One region of the Citrobacter sp. RHB25-C09 genome, then DNA from elsewhere that is predicted to be linked to it. Evidence: predicted binding sites of a transcription regulator. Region 1 holds the regulator's gene; the other holds the start of a gene.
The links. Region 1 encodes CRP, which controls carbon source genes, mostly activating them, when cyclic AMP is high. Its sites were predicted from a motif close to ATGTGANNNNNNTCACAT; they were not measured.
Positions count from the first base shown of each region.

Region 1 (7,662 bases):
AATTTTCAGGCCAGCCGCCTTCTTGAGGGGGTCGATAGCCCGCTAGTAACGTTGAGTGCCGAAGAGGCGCTGGCGCGTCTTGATGAACTCCGGAGGCACTATGAGCGATAAAATTGGCGACGATCGCGATCCGTATTTGTACCCGGGGTTAAACGTTATGCGTAACCGATTGGGCATTCGCCAGTTGGAGCGCCTGACGCAGGCTGCCTGGGAACTGACGGCACTGCGTGCGGCAACCATTGAACTTGGCCCACTAAAGCGGGGATTACCCCACCTGTGTGCTATCCACCGTCAACTTTACCAGGACGTCTTTGACTGGGCGGGGCGACTGCGTGAAGTGGATATTTATCAGGGAGATACGCCATTCTGCCACTTCGCTTATATCGAAAAAGAGGGCAACGCTCTGATGCAGGATTTGGAAGAAGAGGAGTATCTGGTTGGCTTGCCGAAGCCTCAGTTTGTCGATCGCCTTGCGCACTACTACTGTGAAATTAATATGCTGCACCCGTTTCGCCTCGGCAGTGGAATGGCGCAGCGGATCTTTTTCGAACAGTTGGCGCTCCACGCTGGTTATCTCCTGAACTGGCGCGATATCCTCGTAGATGACTGGAACCGGGCGAATCAGGAAGGGGCGATGGGGGATCTGAGTGCATTACAGGCGATATTTCGTAAAGGGGTAAGCGAAGCCGAGGAAACTGAGTAGAATAGCGCGGTTCTTTGGTTCCGGAGCCGCTATGATCCTGCTTATCGACAACTACGATTCATTTACCTGGAATCTCTACCAGTACTTTTGCGAACTGGGTGCGGAGGTCGTGGTTAAGCGTAATGACGAGCTGACGCTGGCGCAAATCGATGCGCTGAACCCAGCAAAAATCGTAATCTCTCCCGGCCCTTGCACGCCGGACGAGGCTGGTATTTCGCTGGCGGTGATTCGTCACTACGCCGGGCGAGTGCCCATTCTCGGTGTCTGTCTGGGGCATCAGGCGATGGCGCAGGCATTCGGGGCTACCATTGTTCGTGCCGCGCGTGTTATGCACGGAAAGACATCACCGATTACCCACCGCGGACAGGGCGTATTTCAGGGATTAGCCAATCCATTAACCGTCACCCGCTACCATTCGCTGATTATCGACCCCGCGACGCTTCCTGACGACTTAGTGGTCACCGCCTGGAGCGAAACGCAGGAAATTATGGGAATTCGCCACAAAGAGTGGGATCTGGAAGGCGTGCAATTCCATCCGGAAAGTATTCTCAGTGAGCAGGGACATCAACTGCTGGCAAATTTCCTCAATCGCTGATTTATGGTTGCTATTGAGTGATTTTTTATGCATATTTTGTGATTATAATTTCACATTCATGTATGCGTAACTGGATGATCATAAGATGGCAACTGAACAAACGGCAGTAACTCGCGCAACTTTCGATGAAGTCATTCTGCCAGTTTATGCACCGGCAGATTTTATTCCGGTGAAAGGTAAGGGCAGTCGGGTCTGGGATCAGCAAGGTAAAGATTACATTGATTTCGCCGGGGGGATTGCCGTAACCGCGCTGGGGCACTGCCATCCGGCGCTGGTGGATGCGCTGAAAACCCAGGGGGAAACGCTCTGGCATACCAGCAATGTTTTCACCAACGAACCGGCGCTGCGCCTGGGCCGAAAGATCATTGATGCCACGTTTGCCGAGCGCGTGCTATTTATGAACTCCGGTACCGAAGCGAACGAAACGGCCTTTAAGCTGGCGCGTCATTACGCCTGCGTGCGTCACAGCCCATTCAAAACAAAAATCATTGCCTTCCATAACGCCTTCCATGGTCGCTCGTTGTTTACTGTAAGCGTGGGCGGTCAGCCAAAGTATTCGGACGGCTTTGGACCCAAACCGGCGGATATTGTACACGTGCCATTCAACGACCTGCATGCAGTGAAAGCGGTGATGGATGACCATACCTGCGCGGTGGTGGTTGAACCGGTGCAGGGAGAAGGCGGTGTGCTTGCCGCCACGCCGGAATTCCTGCAAGGATTGCGCGAACTCTGCAATCAGCATCAGGCGCTGCTGGTGTTTGATGAAGTACAAAGCGGGATGGGGCGTACTGGCGATCTCTTTGCCTATATGCACTATGGCGTAACGCCGGACATTCTCACCAGTGCCAAAGCGCTGGGCGGGGGCTTCCCGGTTAGTGCCGTGCTGACCACGCAGGACATTGCCTCGGCGTTTCACGTCGGTTCACATGGCTCCACGTATGGCGGTAATCCGCTGGCCTGTGCGGTGGCAGAGGCGGCATTTGATATTATCAATACGGCGGACGTACTGAACGGTGTTGTGGCGAAGCGGCAAAGATTCGTCCAGCATTTACAGGATATCGATGCACATTATGACGTGTTCAGCGATATTCGCGGTATGGGCCTGCTGATTGGTGCAGAGTTGAAGCCGCAGTTTAAAGGTCGGGCGCGTGATTTCCTCTATGCCGCAGCCGATGCGGGCGTAATGGTTCTTAACGCTGGACCGGATGTGATGCGTTTCGCTCCGTCGCTGGTGGTGGATGACGCGGATATCGATGAAGGGATGGCGCGTTTTGCCCAGGCGGTGGCGAAGGTCTTAGGTTTGTAGGCCGGATAAGGCGTTGCGTTAACTTTTCATATCCCGTAGTCGACGACTGAGCCAGATCCCATGATGTGGGCGTTGACGCCAGGCCACTGAGGATATTGTGTGCATGGTGTTCAGATGTCCCAGAATCCGTTGTAGATGCTGTTCCAGGGTGCTTAACGAGCCGTGGGGCGGCATCTCCGGTGCTTCCAGAATATTCACATCTCCCGAACTACCCGGCCCGTCATACTCCAGCCTCTGCTGACAGCGCTGTAGCGCGATTTCACACGATTGCAGATACCGCTTCGCCAGGTCTGGAGTCAGCATCGTGTGCTCGCGCGCCAGCGTCGTCATGGCATTAATGTGCTCGACGATAAACTGGCTGTGCGTAACCCATAGCTTCATATCGTCCAGATAGTGTTTGTTAAAGCCCGGCTCCTGCATGGCCTGGTTCAGCGAGTTAAATAGCGTATTGTGCGCCTGATTGACTCGCATCCGCTGATACGCCAGCGGTGTGGCCTGCGGATCGTCACTCAGGATCAGGCGAATGGCCTCCTGGTCGGCCTCAAGCGCATCGTGGGCATTTTTGCGCAGCAGGCCGCTCTGCCATTGTGGCCACAGCCAGACGGTGCCGCCAAACGCGATCAGACAGCCAATAATCGTATCGACAAAGCGAGGAATGATGAACTGCTCGCCATCCAGCGTCAGCAGTTGCAGGGTATATACTGCCGTCACCGTAAACCCAACCGTTGCCCAGCCGTAATTTTTGCGGATCGTCAGATAACTCACCAGGGTAATGAGCAGCATCAACAACAGCGTATACCCCTCCGGAATATGAAAGTGCAGCGTGGCGCCGGCTACGATCAGCCCCACCAGCGTCCCAGCGCAGCGGTGCAGAATACGTACACGCGTTGCCCCGTAACCGTTTTGGGTAACAAACAACACCGTCATCAGTATCCAGTAGGGTTTCGGCAGATGCAGCGCGGTTCCCATCAGGCTGGCAACGCTTAACATTACGCTGATGCGCCCGGCATTACGCAACGCCGGCGATTTCAACGAAAGGTAGTTTTTCAATGCGGGCAGCAGCGGTAGACGCCGCTGCTTATCGGCCATGAGATCGCGGGGATACAGCGGGCGTTGGGTGCGCAGCACCCTGGCGATACGGCTAAAGTGCCAGTAACAGAACTGTCCCACCGGATTGTCAGGATGTTGATTAGCGATTTTCTCAAGAGCACCAAGCTGCTTTTCCATGGAAAATCGCGTTGGCAGACGGTGATAAAGAATATCATCGGCTAACACCCGCAGACGGGCTGCGATAACCTGCGCGTTCCAGCGGATGACCTGTTCCGCATGGCTGCGTTCGACCAGCTTCTGTACCTCCTCCGGCTGATGCAGACTGACCGAGATATGCTCCTGCAGATCAAGTGCTTCCTGAAATGCGCGCAGCATTCGCTTGTAGTCATTATTGCGATGCGCGGAAAGCATATGCATTTGCTGATAGCACTGGGTAATCAGATCGACGGCTTTCTGTTGCCGGGCCAGCAGCGGCGGCAGGGCTTTTTCCGGATCGGTATGCTGTGTCAGCATGCTGTATTTCGCTTCACAATAATCGGCGAGTTCACGGTATAGCAGGCTAAGCGACTCACGTAGGGGTTGTTCACGCCATAGCCAGAGCCAGAACCAGTTGAACAATCCGTACCATAAGGTGCCCAGGGCATAGATGAGCAGTGGTTCCCAGACCGGCATATTCCCGGCCAGACTCAGCGTGAAAATCGCGGCGATCAGCGACGCCGGAAGCAGCCTGGCGTGGAGCGCGCTTAACTCTGCCGTGACGCCGAGAGTCAGCGTTAGCCCGGTCAGGATCAACGGCAGGGGGACGTCCTGAAACAACAGCAGTTGCATCACCAGACTGCATCCGGCAAACAGCGATGCGCCAATGATCAGACGTTTGAAGAAGCGCTTATGTGGAGTGTCGAGCCCGGCGATATTGCAGCAGGCGGGGACGAGAGCAAAGAGTAAGCCCAGATGTAACTGACCAATGAACAGCCCGATGCCCACAGGTAAACACAACACCAACGTTTGGCGTAGTGCGTAGTTGATCTCCGGGTGATAAATCAGTCTGCGCCACATGGGTAAAACAAAAAACGGCGCGCTACACAGTAACGCACCGTTTCGACGGAATTAACGTGTACCGTAAACGACGATAGTCTTACCGTGTGCGGAGATCAGATTCTGATCTTCCAGCATTTTCAGGATACGACCAACGGTTTCACGAGAGCAGCCAACGATTTGACCAATCTCCTGGCGAGTGATTTTGATCTGCATGCCATCCGGGTGAGTCATCGCATCTGGTTGTTTCGCCAGGTTCAGCAGAGTCTGGGCGATACGACCGGTTACGTCGAGGAAAGCCAGGTTACCGACTTTTTCAGATGTAACTTGCAGACGACGAGCCATCTGAGAAGACAGGCGCATCAGAATATCCGGGTTTACCTGAATCAACTGGCGGAATTTTTTGTAGGAAATCTCAGCCACTTCACATGCTGTTTTAGCACGTACCCATGCGCTACGTTCCTGGCCTTCTTCAAACAGGCCCAATTCGCCAATAAAATCACCCTGATTCAGATAAGAAAGGATCATTTCTTTCCCTTCCTCATCTTTAATCAACACAGCCACTGAGCCTTTAACGATGTAGTACAACGTTTCCGCTTTTTCACCCTGGTGAATCAGCGTGCTCTTCGACGGGTACTTATGAATGTGGCAATGAGACAAGAACCATTCGAGAGTCGGGTCTGTTTGCGGTTTGCCAAGCACCATGCGCGATTATCCTCTGTTATAAGCTGTCTCCAGAGTCAGAAAAAGTCGCTGCTCTGGGTTTGCAAAAAAATGCTTCCCGAATCCTGGGAAGAGGCCGACAAAAACGAACTTCAGCCTGTAAATTGATGTCCTCTGCATACATGTGGTACGTCAATATATTACTGTAGCATCCTGACTGTTTTAGCATAGCTTTAGCCGTGTGTCTCCTGGTGTCTCGCTTCAGCATGACGCAGGTCGCCTTCCGTTGCGAGAATTGTTATGTGCGCGTAATCTGTAAGGAAAATTAACGCACTGGAGTTAAAAATTATGCAAGCGCGTGTTAAATGGGTTGAGGGTTTAACCTTCCTTGGGGAGTCCGCTTCCGGGCACCAGATTTTGATGGACGGTAATTCAGGTGACAAAGCCCCCAGTCCGATGGAAATGGTGCTGATGGCGGCGGGGGGATGTAGCGCGATTGATGTCGTTTCTATCCTGCAGAAAGGCCGTCAGGATGTGACCAACTGTGAAGTCAAACTGACGTCTGAACGTCGTGAAGAAGCACCACGCCTGTTCACCCATATTAATCTGCACTTTATTGTGACCGGCAATGAGCTGAAAGATGCCGCCGTCGCACGTGCGGTGGATCTCTCTGCGGAGAAGTATTGTTCTGTGGCGCTGATGCTGGAAAAAGCCGTCAACATTACCCATTCGTATGAAGTGATTGCGGCGTAATGGTCAGTGCCTGATGGCGCTGCGCTTATCAGGCCTACAGCAGGCGTCGTTTTGTAGGCCGGATAAGGCGTAGCCGCCATCCGGCAAACCTCACTTTACTCGATTTTTTTGCCTTCCATCAGTCGCTGTACCAGCGGCAGCATAATCAGTTCCATTGCCAGCCCCATCTTGCCGCCCGGCACCACTAATGTATTGATATGCGAAATGAATGAGCCCTGCAGCATCGCCAACAGCCAGGGGAAATCGATCCCCTCAAGATTACGAAAATGAATCACGACAAAGCTTTCATCCAGTGACGGAATACCTCTCGCCGCGAACGGGTTGGAAGTATCTACCGTAGGGACGCGCTGGAAGTTAATATGCGTGCGGGAAAACTGTGGGGTGATGTAATTGATATAGTCATCCATGGACCGGACCACGGAGTCCATCACTGCTTCGCGGGAATGACCGCGTTCACCCGTGTCGCGGATTAATTTTTGGATCCACTCCAGGTTAACGATGGGCACTACGCCCACCAGCAGATCCACATGACTTGCGACTTCGTGCTGTGGCGTCACTACGCCGCCGTGTAGCCCTTCATAGAACAGCACATCTGTGGGCTCCGGCAGAGGCTGCCAGGGGGTAAACGTACCCGGCACCTGATTCCACGGTACAGCTTCGTCGTAGGTGTGCAGGTACTTGCGCGACTGGCCTTTGCCCGTCTGCCCGTATTCAATAAAGGTTTGTTCCAGTAGGCCAAAGTCGTTGGCTTCGGGACCAAAATAGCTGATATGCCGCCCGGCGTCTCGCGCCTTGCGGATCGCCATGTCCATCTCCGGACGGGTATAGCGATGAAAACTGTCGCCTTCCACCTCGGCTGCGCGCAGATTTAACTGGGCAAAAATTTTACGAAACGCGAGGCTGGTGGTGGTGGTCCCCGCGCCACTGGATCCTGTTACTGCAATCACCGGATGTTTGGCAGACATAACAACTCCATGAATTCGTTGTAATTATAGTGTCGTCCGCCGACGGGGCGAGTTATTCGCGGAACTGTTTTCGCGGCATAATATTGACCGTTTCGTGCAGTTCAGACCATACCAGTACCGCTTCTCCGCACTGGAGTTGGCGTTTGACGTCGGCGACTTTTTGCTCAAGGGTACGTTCATGTTCACCATAGTCGGTGCCTTCGCGCAACACAAAGCTTTCTATCAGATTTTCCAGCGTTTCGGGGGAGAGGTCTTGCCAGGGGATCTGCATGGTTATTCCTCCAGGTATGGTGTCAGCCACTCGGGAATGCGCGACTCCAGCCACATCTCAGGCCGACGCAACGTGCCGCTAATAAACCCAACGTGACCGCCATGCTTGGTAAGTTGATATTCCACCTGTGACGGTAAATCTTCCGCTTTTGGGATTACGTGGTGGTCCATAAACGGATCGTCCTTAGCATGGATAATGAGCGTCGGAATGGCGATCTCACTGAGCAATGGCATGGCGCTACATTGACGATAGTAGTCAATAGCATCGGCGAATCCGTGGATTTTGGCGGTGATGAGATCGTCAAATTCGCGGATACGGCGC
Region 1 is NZ_CP057483.1:378,053-385,714, forward strand. Features, by position in the region: gene HVY19_RS01680 (YhfG family protein) at 1-111, shown strand, start outside; gene HVY19_RS01685 (putative adenosine monophosphate-protein transferase Fic) at 101-703, shown strand; gene pabA (aminodeoxychorismate synthase component 2) at 735-1,298, shown strand; gene HVY19_RS01695 (aspartate aminotransferase family protein) at 1,384-2,604, shown strand; gene HVY19_RS01700 (YccS/YhfK family putative transporter) at 2,623-4,710, opposite strand; gene crp (cAMP-activated global transcriptional regulator CRP) at 4,762-5,394, opposite strand; gene HVY19_RS01710 (OsmC family protein) at 5,701-6,105, shown strand; gene HVY19_RS01715 (phosphoribulokinase) at 6,201-7,070, opposite strand; gene HVY19_RS01720 (YheU family protein) at 7,123-7,341, opposite strand; gene HVY19_RS01725 (hydrolase) at 7,344-7,662, opposite strand, start outside.

Region 2 (7,662 bases), 2.0 Mb from region 1:
CCACTCAGATCGCACCCCATTCTGAGCGCATTCGCCCATTGCGGAATCAGGCAGCAGTCGGCAAGCGTTGGGGCATTCCCGACGCAATATGCCGCTGACTGGCTCTGACGCAGCAGTTGTTCGACTGCGCTTAACCCCTGCTGGATCCAGTGGGCATACCAGCGTTTTTTGTCCTCTTCACTGACCTTTAACTCTTCGCTCAGATAGCGCAACACCCGCAAGTTATTGACCGGATGAATGTCACAGGCGATGGCATAGACGATTTCCAGTACCCGTGAACGCTGCGGATCGCTGGCAGGCAACAGGCGCGACTGCGGAAAATGCCGGTCCAGCCAGTCGATAATCGCCAGCGACTGACCCAGCGCTTCGCCATCATCATTGATTAACGTCGGTACCAGTCCGACCGGGTTGAGCCGTCGATAGCTCAGCTCGTTTTGCTGGCCGATACGAATATTGACGCCCACGGTCTGGTAGTCGATACCCTTCAGCGCCAGCGCGATGCGCACGCGGTAAGAGGCTGAGCTATTGAAAAAACTGTACAGCTTCATAAATCACCTCAGACAATCTTCACGGCGATTGGCGTTAACCCGTCCACGCCGCCGGTGATCACATCACCTTTCACCACGGCTCCCACCCCTTCCGGCGTGCCGGTGAAAATCAGGTCGCCCGGTTGCAGTTCAAAGAATCCGGACAGATAGCTGATTGTTTCATTCACAGACCAAATCAGGTGACGAATATCGCTGCGCTGGTGATCGTCACCATTGACCTGCAACCAGATGGGCGCGCTGATGATATCCGCGATCTCACTCGCCTTATGCAGAGGCGCAATAGGCGCAGAGAGATCAAACGCTTTGCCAGTCTCCCACGGACGCCCCATCTGACGCATCTCCATCTGGCGATCGCGGCGGGTCATATCCAGTCCGGTCGCATAGCCCCAGATATACTCATTGGCGTTTTCCAGTGGGATATCGCTGCCCTTCTTGCCAATGGCGACCACCAGTTCAATTTCATAGTGGTAGTTGTCCGTTTGCGAAGGGTACGGCAACGCCAGCGTCTCTCCCGCCGCCACCGGGACCACCGCGTCAGCCGGCTTACAGAAGAAGAACGGCGGTTCGCGATCCGGATCGAAGCCCATTTCGCGGGCATGGGCGGCATAGTTACGTCCTACGCAATAAACGCGGCGCACCGGGAATTGTTCGTCGCTGCCCACAACCGGTACGGTAACGGGGGCCTGTGGTTCAAAAACATACTTAGTCATTGCGCTCTCCCAAAATTAATAGCGTGCTTCACGGAACAACCCGAGGGCTTCCTGTACCGGTCGGTCTGAAAAACTGAATAACACCGTCTCTTCTGTGGTGTTGAATGACACGCCGTGCCACGTCGGTACCACGAAGATATCTTTTGCTGAAAAATTGAAGCTCTCGTTGCCGATGGTGACCTGTCCGGCCCCTTCGACCACGTGATAAATGGTGCTGTCGGTAGTGCGCGCCACTCGCGAAGCAAACCCTTTCGGCAGCAGTTGCAGGAAGGTACCCATCGACGGCATTGGAGACCCACCCGTCACCGGGTTGACGTAGCGCATCTTGTAGCCATCCCACTCGTCGGCGTCGCCGAGGCGCATCAGGTCATGTAATGCTTCACGGCTGCGGTCGTAGCGGTAGTTGAAAATCGGTGAGGAATTCCCTTTCTGATGACGCACCGGCAGCATGTTGGCGGCGTAGCGCGGCAGGTAATCGCCCTCTTTACGCATCACCGGCTGCTGATCTTCCGGGTAATCCTCAGCAAAACCACAGCCCAGCAGGTTGACCAGCGGCAGATCCAGCCCGTCCAGCCAGACCACCGGTTCATTGCCCGGGTTGCCGTGATCGTGCCACTGCCATTGCGGGGTCAGAATGAAATCGCCTTCATGCATCTGCGTCCGCTCGCCGTCAACGGCCGTGAACGCCCCTTTCCCTTCAACGATAAAGCGCAGGGCCGACTGGTTATGGCGATGGCTCGGTGCCACTTCGCCGGGCATGATCAGCTGTAATCCCGCATACAGCGTCGAGGTGATTGACGACTGGCCGCGCAGCATTGGGTTTTCCAGCACCAGCACGCGGCGTACCGCCTCTTTCGCGCCAATCAGATTGCCGCTTTCCAGCAGCAGCGGGCGAATTTCCTGGTAGTTCCAGTACGCCGGAGCACAGTTCGCATTCGGCGTTTGCGGCACCAGGTGGTGTAACGATTCCCACAGCGGCGTCAGGTTTTGACCAGAAATATGCTGGTAGAACTGCTGACGGTTGTTTTTAACATCCTGATTGTGTTCAGACATAGGGATTCTCCTTATTCGTTCACGACGCCCGCACGAGGCAGGGTGTCAGGGACAGAGGCCGACTGGCGGACAGCAACCGTCAGCAGGGTAAGCATTACCGCGCTGATAGCCGCCGGCACGGCGATAATGAAAAACAGGGTATCGAATGAGAAATTCATCGCCATCATCACCCCGCCGGAAAGCGAGCCGACAATCGCGCCGCAGCGGCCGATAGCATTAGCCCAGCTCACGCCCGTCGCGCGGCTTTGGGTCGGATAAAGCGTGGCGGTTAAGGCGTTCAGGCCAACCTGGGATCCGCTGATACCCACGCCGGTACCGAAGATCGCCAGCGCCATCAGCCAAAGGCCGTTTTCACTCAGACCAATCATGACGATGCATACCGCCCCCAGCGCATAGCTCACGGCCAGCACCCGGAACGGGTTGTGCTTATCCATCAGCACTCCCAGCGCCAGCGCGCCCAGCGTTCCGCCGATCTGGAAGGCCGCAGTGACCCAGGAAGCCTGTTGCAGGTTAATACCGCGATGGTTCAGCAGCGTCGGCATCCAGCTTGAGAGAAGATAGATAATTAACAGACTCATAAAGAACACCACCCATAACATGAGGGTAATGGGCAACTGACGCCCGGCAAAAAGCTGGCGGATGCTGCCTTTTGCCACGGCGGCGGTTTCGTTGAGCCAGAAATGAGTGTTGTCGTGGCGCTCCCCGGTCATAGCGCTGACCGTTTTGGCAATGGTCTCCTGCGGCAACTGGCGACGAACCTGCCAGCGCGGCGACTCCGGCAGTACGGCCAGCAGCACGAAGAACAGCATCAGGGGCAGCACGCCGCCGAGCACTAAAATCCCATGCCAGCCGATAGTCGGTACCAACTGTGCGCTGACAATCCCGCCCATTGCCGAACCCAGCGTAAAGCCGCAAAACATGAGCGTCACCAGCGCGCCGCGACGGCGCGCAGGCAGATATTCGGAGGTCATGGTAATGGTATTGGGCATCGCGCCGCCCAGCCCGAGGCCGGTCAGAAAGCGCAGAATAACCAGCGTTTGCAGATCCGGCGAGAATGCCGACAGCAGGCTGAGCGCGCCGAAGAGGAATACGCAAAGCTCAATGACCCGTTTGCGACCAAAGCGGTCCGAAAGCGGCCCACAGAGCAGCGCGCCCGCCGTCAGCCCCAGCAACCCCGAACCAAATAGCGGGGCCAGATCGCCGGCGGTCAGTTGCCAGTGGGTACGAATATCCGGGGCGATAAATCCAATTGCGGCGGTATCGAATCCGTCGAGCATTACCACCAGAAAGCAGCAGATGATGACCCGCCAGTGGATCTTGCCGACGGGTGCAGCATCGATCAGCGCTTGTAGTTCACGTCGTTGAATCATTGTGAATGCCTCGGTGCAGGGAGAGAAAGAGGTTCTTTTGTTTTTGGTATGTTACGAGTTTGTAGATTGGGCGATAAAATGTACAATGGCATTTCATGCAGAGACATAACCTGGGGGTTATAGCAAATGGCAAACTGGGCGCAAAAACTCAAACTGCATCACCTGCAAATGCTGATGGCTCTAGGCGAACAGGGAAATCTGACGCACGTCGCCCGGATGATGAATATCACCCAGCCCGCGCTGTCAAAATGGCTATCACAGCTTGAAGATGAGATTGGGATCACGCTTTTCGAGCGTCACAGTAAAGGCCTGCGCCCGTCAGAAGGGGGGAAATTACTGCTGCAACATGCCCAGCGTTTAATTAACGATCTGGAACGCTCACAGTATGAAATGGCACGCTTTAAGGAAGGCGGGCTGGTGGGCAGCCTGAAAATCGGCTGTTCGCCGGTAGCGACCGACTGCGTATCACAGGCGATTCTCGGCCTGCTGGAAGAAATGCCAACGCTGCATCTGAACATAGAAGAAAAAGTGATGACCCCGCTGCTGCACGACCTGCTTGCCGGTTCGGTCGATGTGGTCGTTGGCCGCGTTGGCGGGCGCGCGTTACAGCTGCCCCTCAATTATCAGGTGCTTTACACCGAACCCGTCTGCTTTGTCGCCCGTCCAAACCATCCGCTGGCGAAGCACGCGACGCTGAGCTGGAGCGAACTCGCCAACTGGCGCTGGATAGTCTGGCCAACGGGCACGCCTATCCGCATTAGTATCGATAATGCTCTGGTCGATAATGGCGTTATGCTGCCGGAAAACACTATTGAATCGGCGTCGATGAACGTCAGCACCAACCTGCTGCAAAGCAGCGATATGATCTCTATTCTTTCTTTACGTCTGGCGCAACGCTATGCCAGCCAGGGTCAGTTGGTGATCCTCAATCTGCCGAAGATCGAACAAAAAGGCAGCGTCGGGGTGTTCTGGAGGAAAAATGAAACGCCTTCCGCTGCGCTGAGCCGCTTTCTGCATTTTCTGGCACAGGTTTAACGCAATTCACGGAGTTACCTGACGTTACCGCTGTCTATCATTGCCATGCGCAGAATTCATGATGTGATCGATAGCACAGTTTCAGGTTTAATTGTATGATGATTGAAAGCCTGTCCTACCAGGCGTCGTTGTTGACGTCAAGGAATTACACCATGAGTAAGTCATTGAATATCATCTGGCAATATTTGCGCGCGTTTGCGCTGATTTATGCCTGCCTGTATGCAGGCATTTTTATCGCGTCACTGCTGCCCGTCGCCATTTCCGGCAGTATTATTGGCATGCTTATCCTGTTTGTTCTGCTGGCCTTGCAGATTATCCCCGCCAAATGGGTTAATCCCGGTTGCTACGTACTGATCCGCTATATGGCGCTGCTGTTTGTGCCAATTGGCGTCGGCGTGATGCAGTACTTTGATCTGCTACGCGCGCAGTTCGGCCCGGTGGTTGTCTCCTGCGCCATTAGCACGCTGGTGGTCTTTCTGGTGGTGAGCTGGAGTTCGCACCTGGTCCACGGCGAGCGCAAAGTCGTGGGTCAGAAAGGAGCAGATAAATGATGGCATCAATCTGGTGGTCATTACCCCTGACCTTAGCCGTCTTTTTTGGCGCACGTAAACTGGCAGTACGCTTCAAGTTTCCCTTACTTAACCCGCTACTGGTGGCGATGGTGGTCATCATCCCTTTCCTTCTCATCACGGGTATTCCTTACCAGAGCTATTTTAAAGGCAGCGAGGTGCTTAACGATCTGCTGCAACCTGCGGTTGTTGCGCTGGCCTACCCTTTGTATGAACAGTTGCACCAGATCCGCGCCCGTTGGAAATCCATCATCACCATCTGTTTCGTGGGCAGCATTGTGGCAATGGTCACCGGTACTGGCGTCGCGTTGCTGATGGGCGCAACGCCTGAGATTGCCGCGTCGGTATTGCCGAAGTCCGTCACCACGCCAATAGCCATGGCGGTAGGCGGCAGCATCGGTGGTATTCCAGCGGTGAGCGCGGTTTGCGTGATTTTCGTCGGTATTCTCGGTGCCGTCTTTGGCCATACGTTGCTCAACGCAATGCGTATTCGCACCAAGGCCGCGCGCGGTCTGGCGATGGGTACCGCTTCCCACGCCCTGGGTACCGCGCGTTGCGCCGAGCTTGATTATCAGGAAGGCGCGTTCAGCTCGCTGGCGCTGGTGATCTGCGGAATTATAACCTCGCTGATTGCCCCGTTTTTATTTCCGATAATTCTCGCTGTTTTTGGCTAAAATTTGCGATGGTTCGCGCAATTTTGATTTTTGTTTCATAAGTTGCAATCACAATGAGATGTTGATCACGTATAAAGACGAAACAGGCTCGTACACTACGATCCCATTACATTGTTATGAGGCAACGCCATGCACCCACGTTTTCACACTGCGTTCAGCCAACTGGCGGAAAATTTGCAATCAGCACTGGCCCCCATTCTCGCGGAAGAACATTTCCCCGCGTCGCTGACCGCTGAGCAGGTGTCGACGCTGAAAAGCGCGACAGGACTGGATGAGGACGCGCTGGCCTTCGCTTTGCTTCCGCTGGCTGCGGCCTGTGCGCGAACTCCGCTATCGAATTTTAACGTAGGCGCAATTGCGCGCGGCGTTAGCGGCGTCTGGTATTTCGGCGGCAATATGGAGTTCCTGGGCGCCACCATGCAGCAAACCGTTCACGCCGAACAAAGCGCCATTAGCCACGCGTGGATGCGTGGTGAAAAAGGACTCGCGGCAATTACGGTTAACTACACGCCTTGTGGCCACTGCCGTCAGTTTATGAACGAATTAAACAGCGGTCTGGCGCTGCGCATCCATCTGCCGGGTCGTGAACCGCACACCCTGCGTGACTATTTGCCAGACGCTTTCGGGCCAAAAGATCTGGAGATCAAAACCCTGCTGATGGACGAGCAAAACCATGGCTTTGCCCTGCAAGGCGATGCGTTAACCCAGGCTGCCATTGCCGCCGCCAACCGTTGCCATATGCCTTACAGTAAATCGCCCAGTGGCGTCGCGCTGGAGTGTAACGATGGCCGTATCTTTACGGGCAGTTATGCGGAAAATGCCGCGTTTAACCCGACGTTGCCGCCGCTGCAAGGCGCGCTGAACCTGCTCAGCCTGAACGGCTATGACTATCCGGATATTAAGCGGGCCATTCTGGCGGAAAAAGCCGACGCGCCGTTGATTCAGTGGGACGCCACCGCCGCGACGTTGAAAGCGTTAGGTTGCAGTAATATTGATCGCGTGCTGTTGGGATAATCTTGTGTTCCAGTAATGCCGGATGGCGGCGCTCACGCGCCTTATCCGGCCTACAAACTGCGCCGTGCCCGTAGGCCTGATAAGCACAGCGCCATCAGGCAATGCTGACGCACCGTATCCGGCCTACATGCCTTGATCCAAATTGCTGAAAATACCCCCAATCAGGCTGCTGTTTCTTGCGCTACGCCTTCGTGTACAGTAGCCTGAATGCACTTTCATCCTCTGACTGAGTTTCCTTCATGTTAAAGCGCGTTTTCTACAGCCTGTTAGTCCTGATCGGCTTGCTGCTGTTGACTGCGCTTGGCCTCGATCGCTGGATGAGCTGGAAAACTGCGCCTTATATTTATGATGAATTGCAGGACCTGCCCTACCGCCAGGTGGGGGTTGTGCTTGGCACCGCCAAATATTACCGTACCGGGGTCATCAATCAGTATTACCGTTACCGAATTCAGGGTGCGCTGAACGCCTATAACAGCGGCAAAGTGAACTATTTGCTGCTCAGCGGTGACAACGCTCTGCAAAGCTACAACGAGCCGATGACGATGCGAAAAGATCTGATTGCTGCTGGCGTCGATCCTGCCGATATCGTACTGGACTACGCCGGTTTCCGCACCCTCGACTCCATAGTACGTACCCGTAAAGTCTTCGATACCAATGATTTCATTATCATTACCCAGCGTTTTCACTGC
Region 2 is NZ_CP057483.1:2,794,831-2,802,492, forward strand. Features, by position in the region: gene maiA (maleylacetoacetate isomerase) at 1-548, opposite strand, end outside; gene HVY19_RS13100 (fumarylacetoacetate hydrolase family protein) at 557-1,258, opposite strand; gene gtdA (gentisate 1,2-dioxygenase) at 1,274-2,311, opposite strand; gene HVY19_RS13110 (aromatic acid/H+ symport family MFS transporter) at 2,323-3,681, opposite strand; gene HVY19_RS13115 (LysR substrate-binding domain-containing protein) at 3,808-4,716, shown strand; gene HVY19_RS13120 (CidA/LrgA family protein) at 4,869-5,267, shown strand; gene HVY19_RS13125 (CidB/LrgB family autolysis modulator) at 5,264-5,959, shown strand; gene cdd (cytidine deaminase) at 6,089-6,973, shown strand; gene sanA (outer membrane permeability protein SanA) at 7,213-7,662, shown strand, end outside.
Region 2: a site for CRP is predicted at 6,013-6,030, ahead of cdd (cytidine deaminase). Genes of this name have one in related genera too.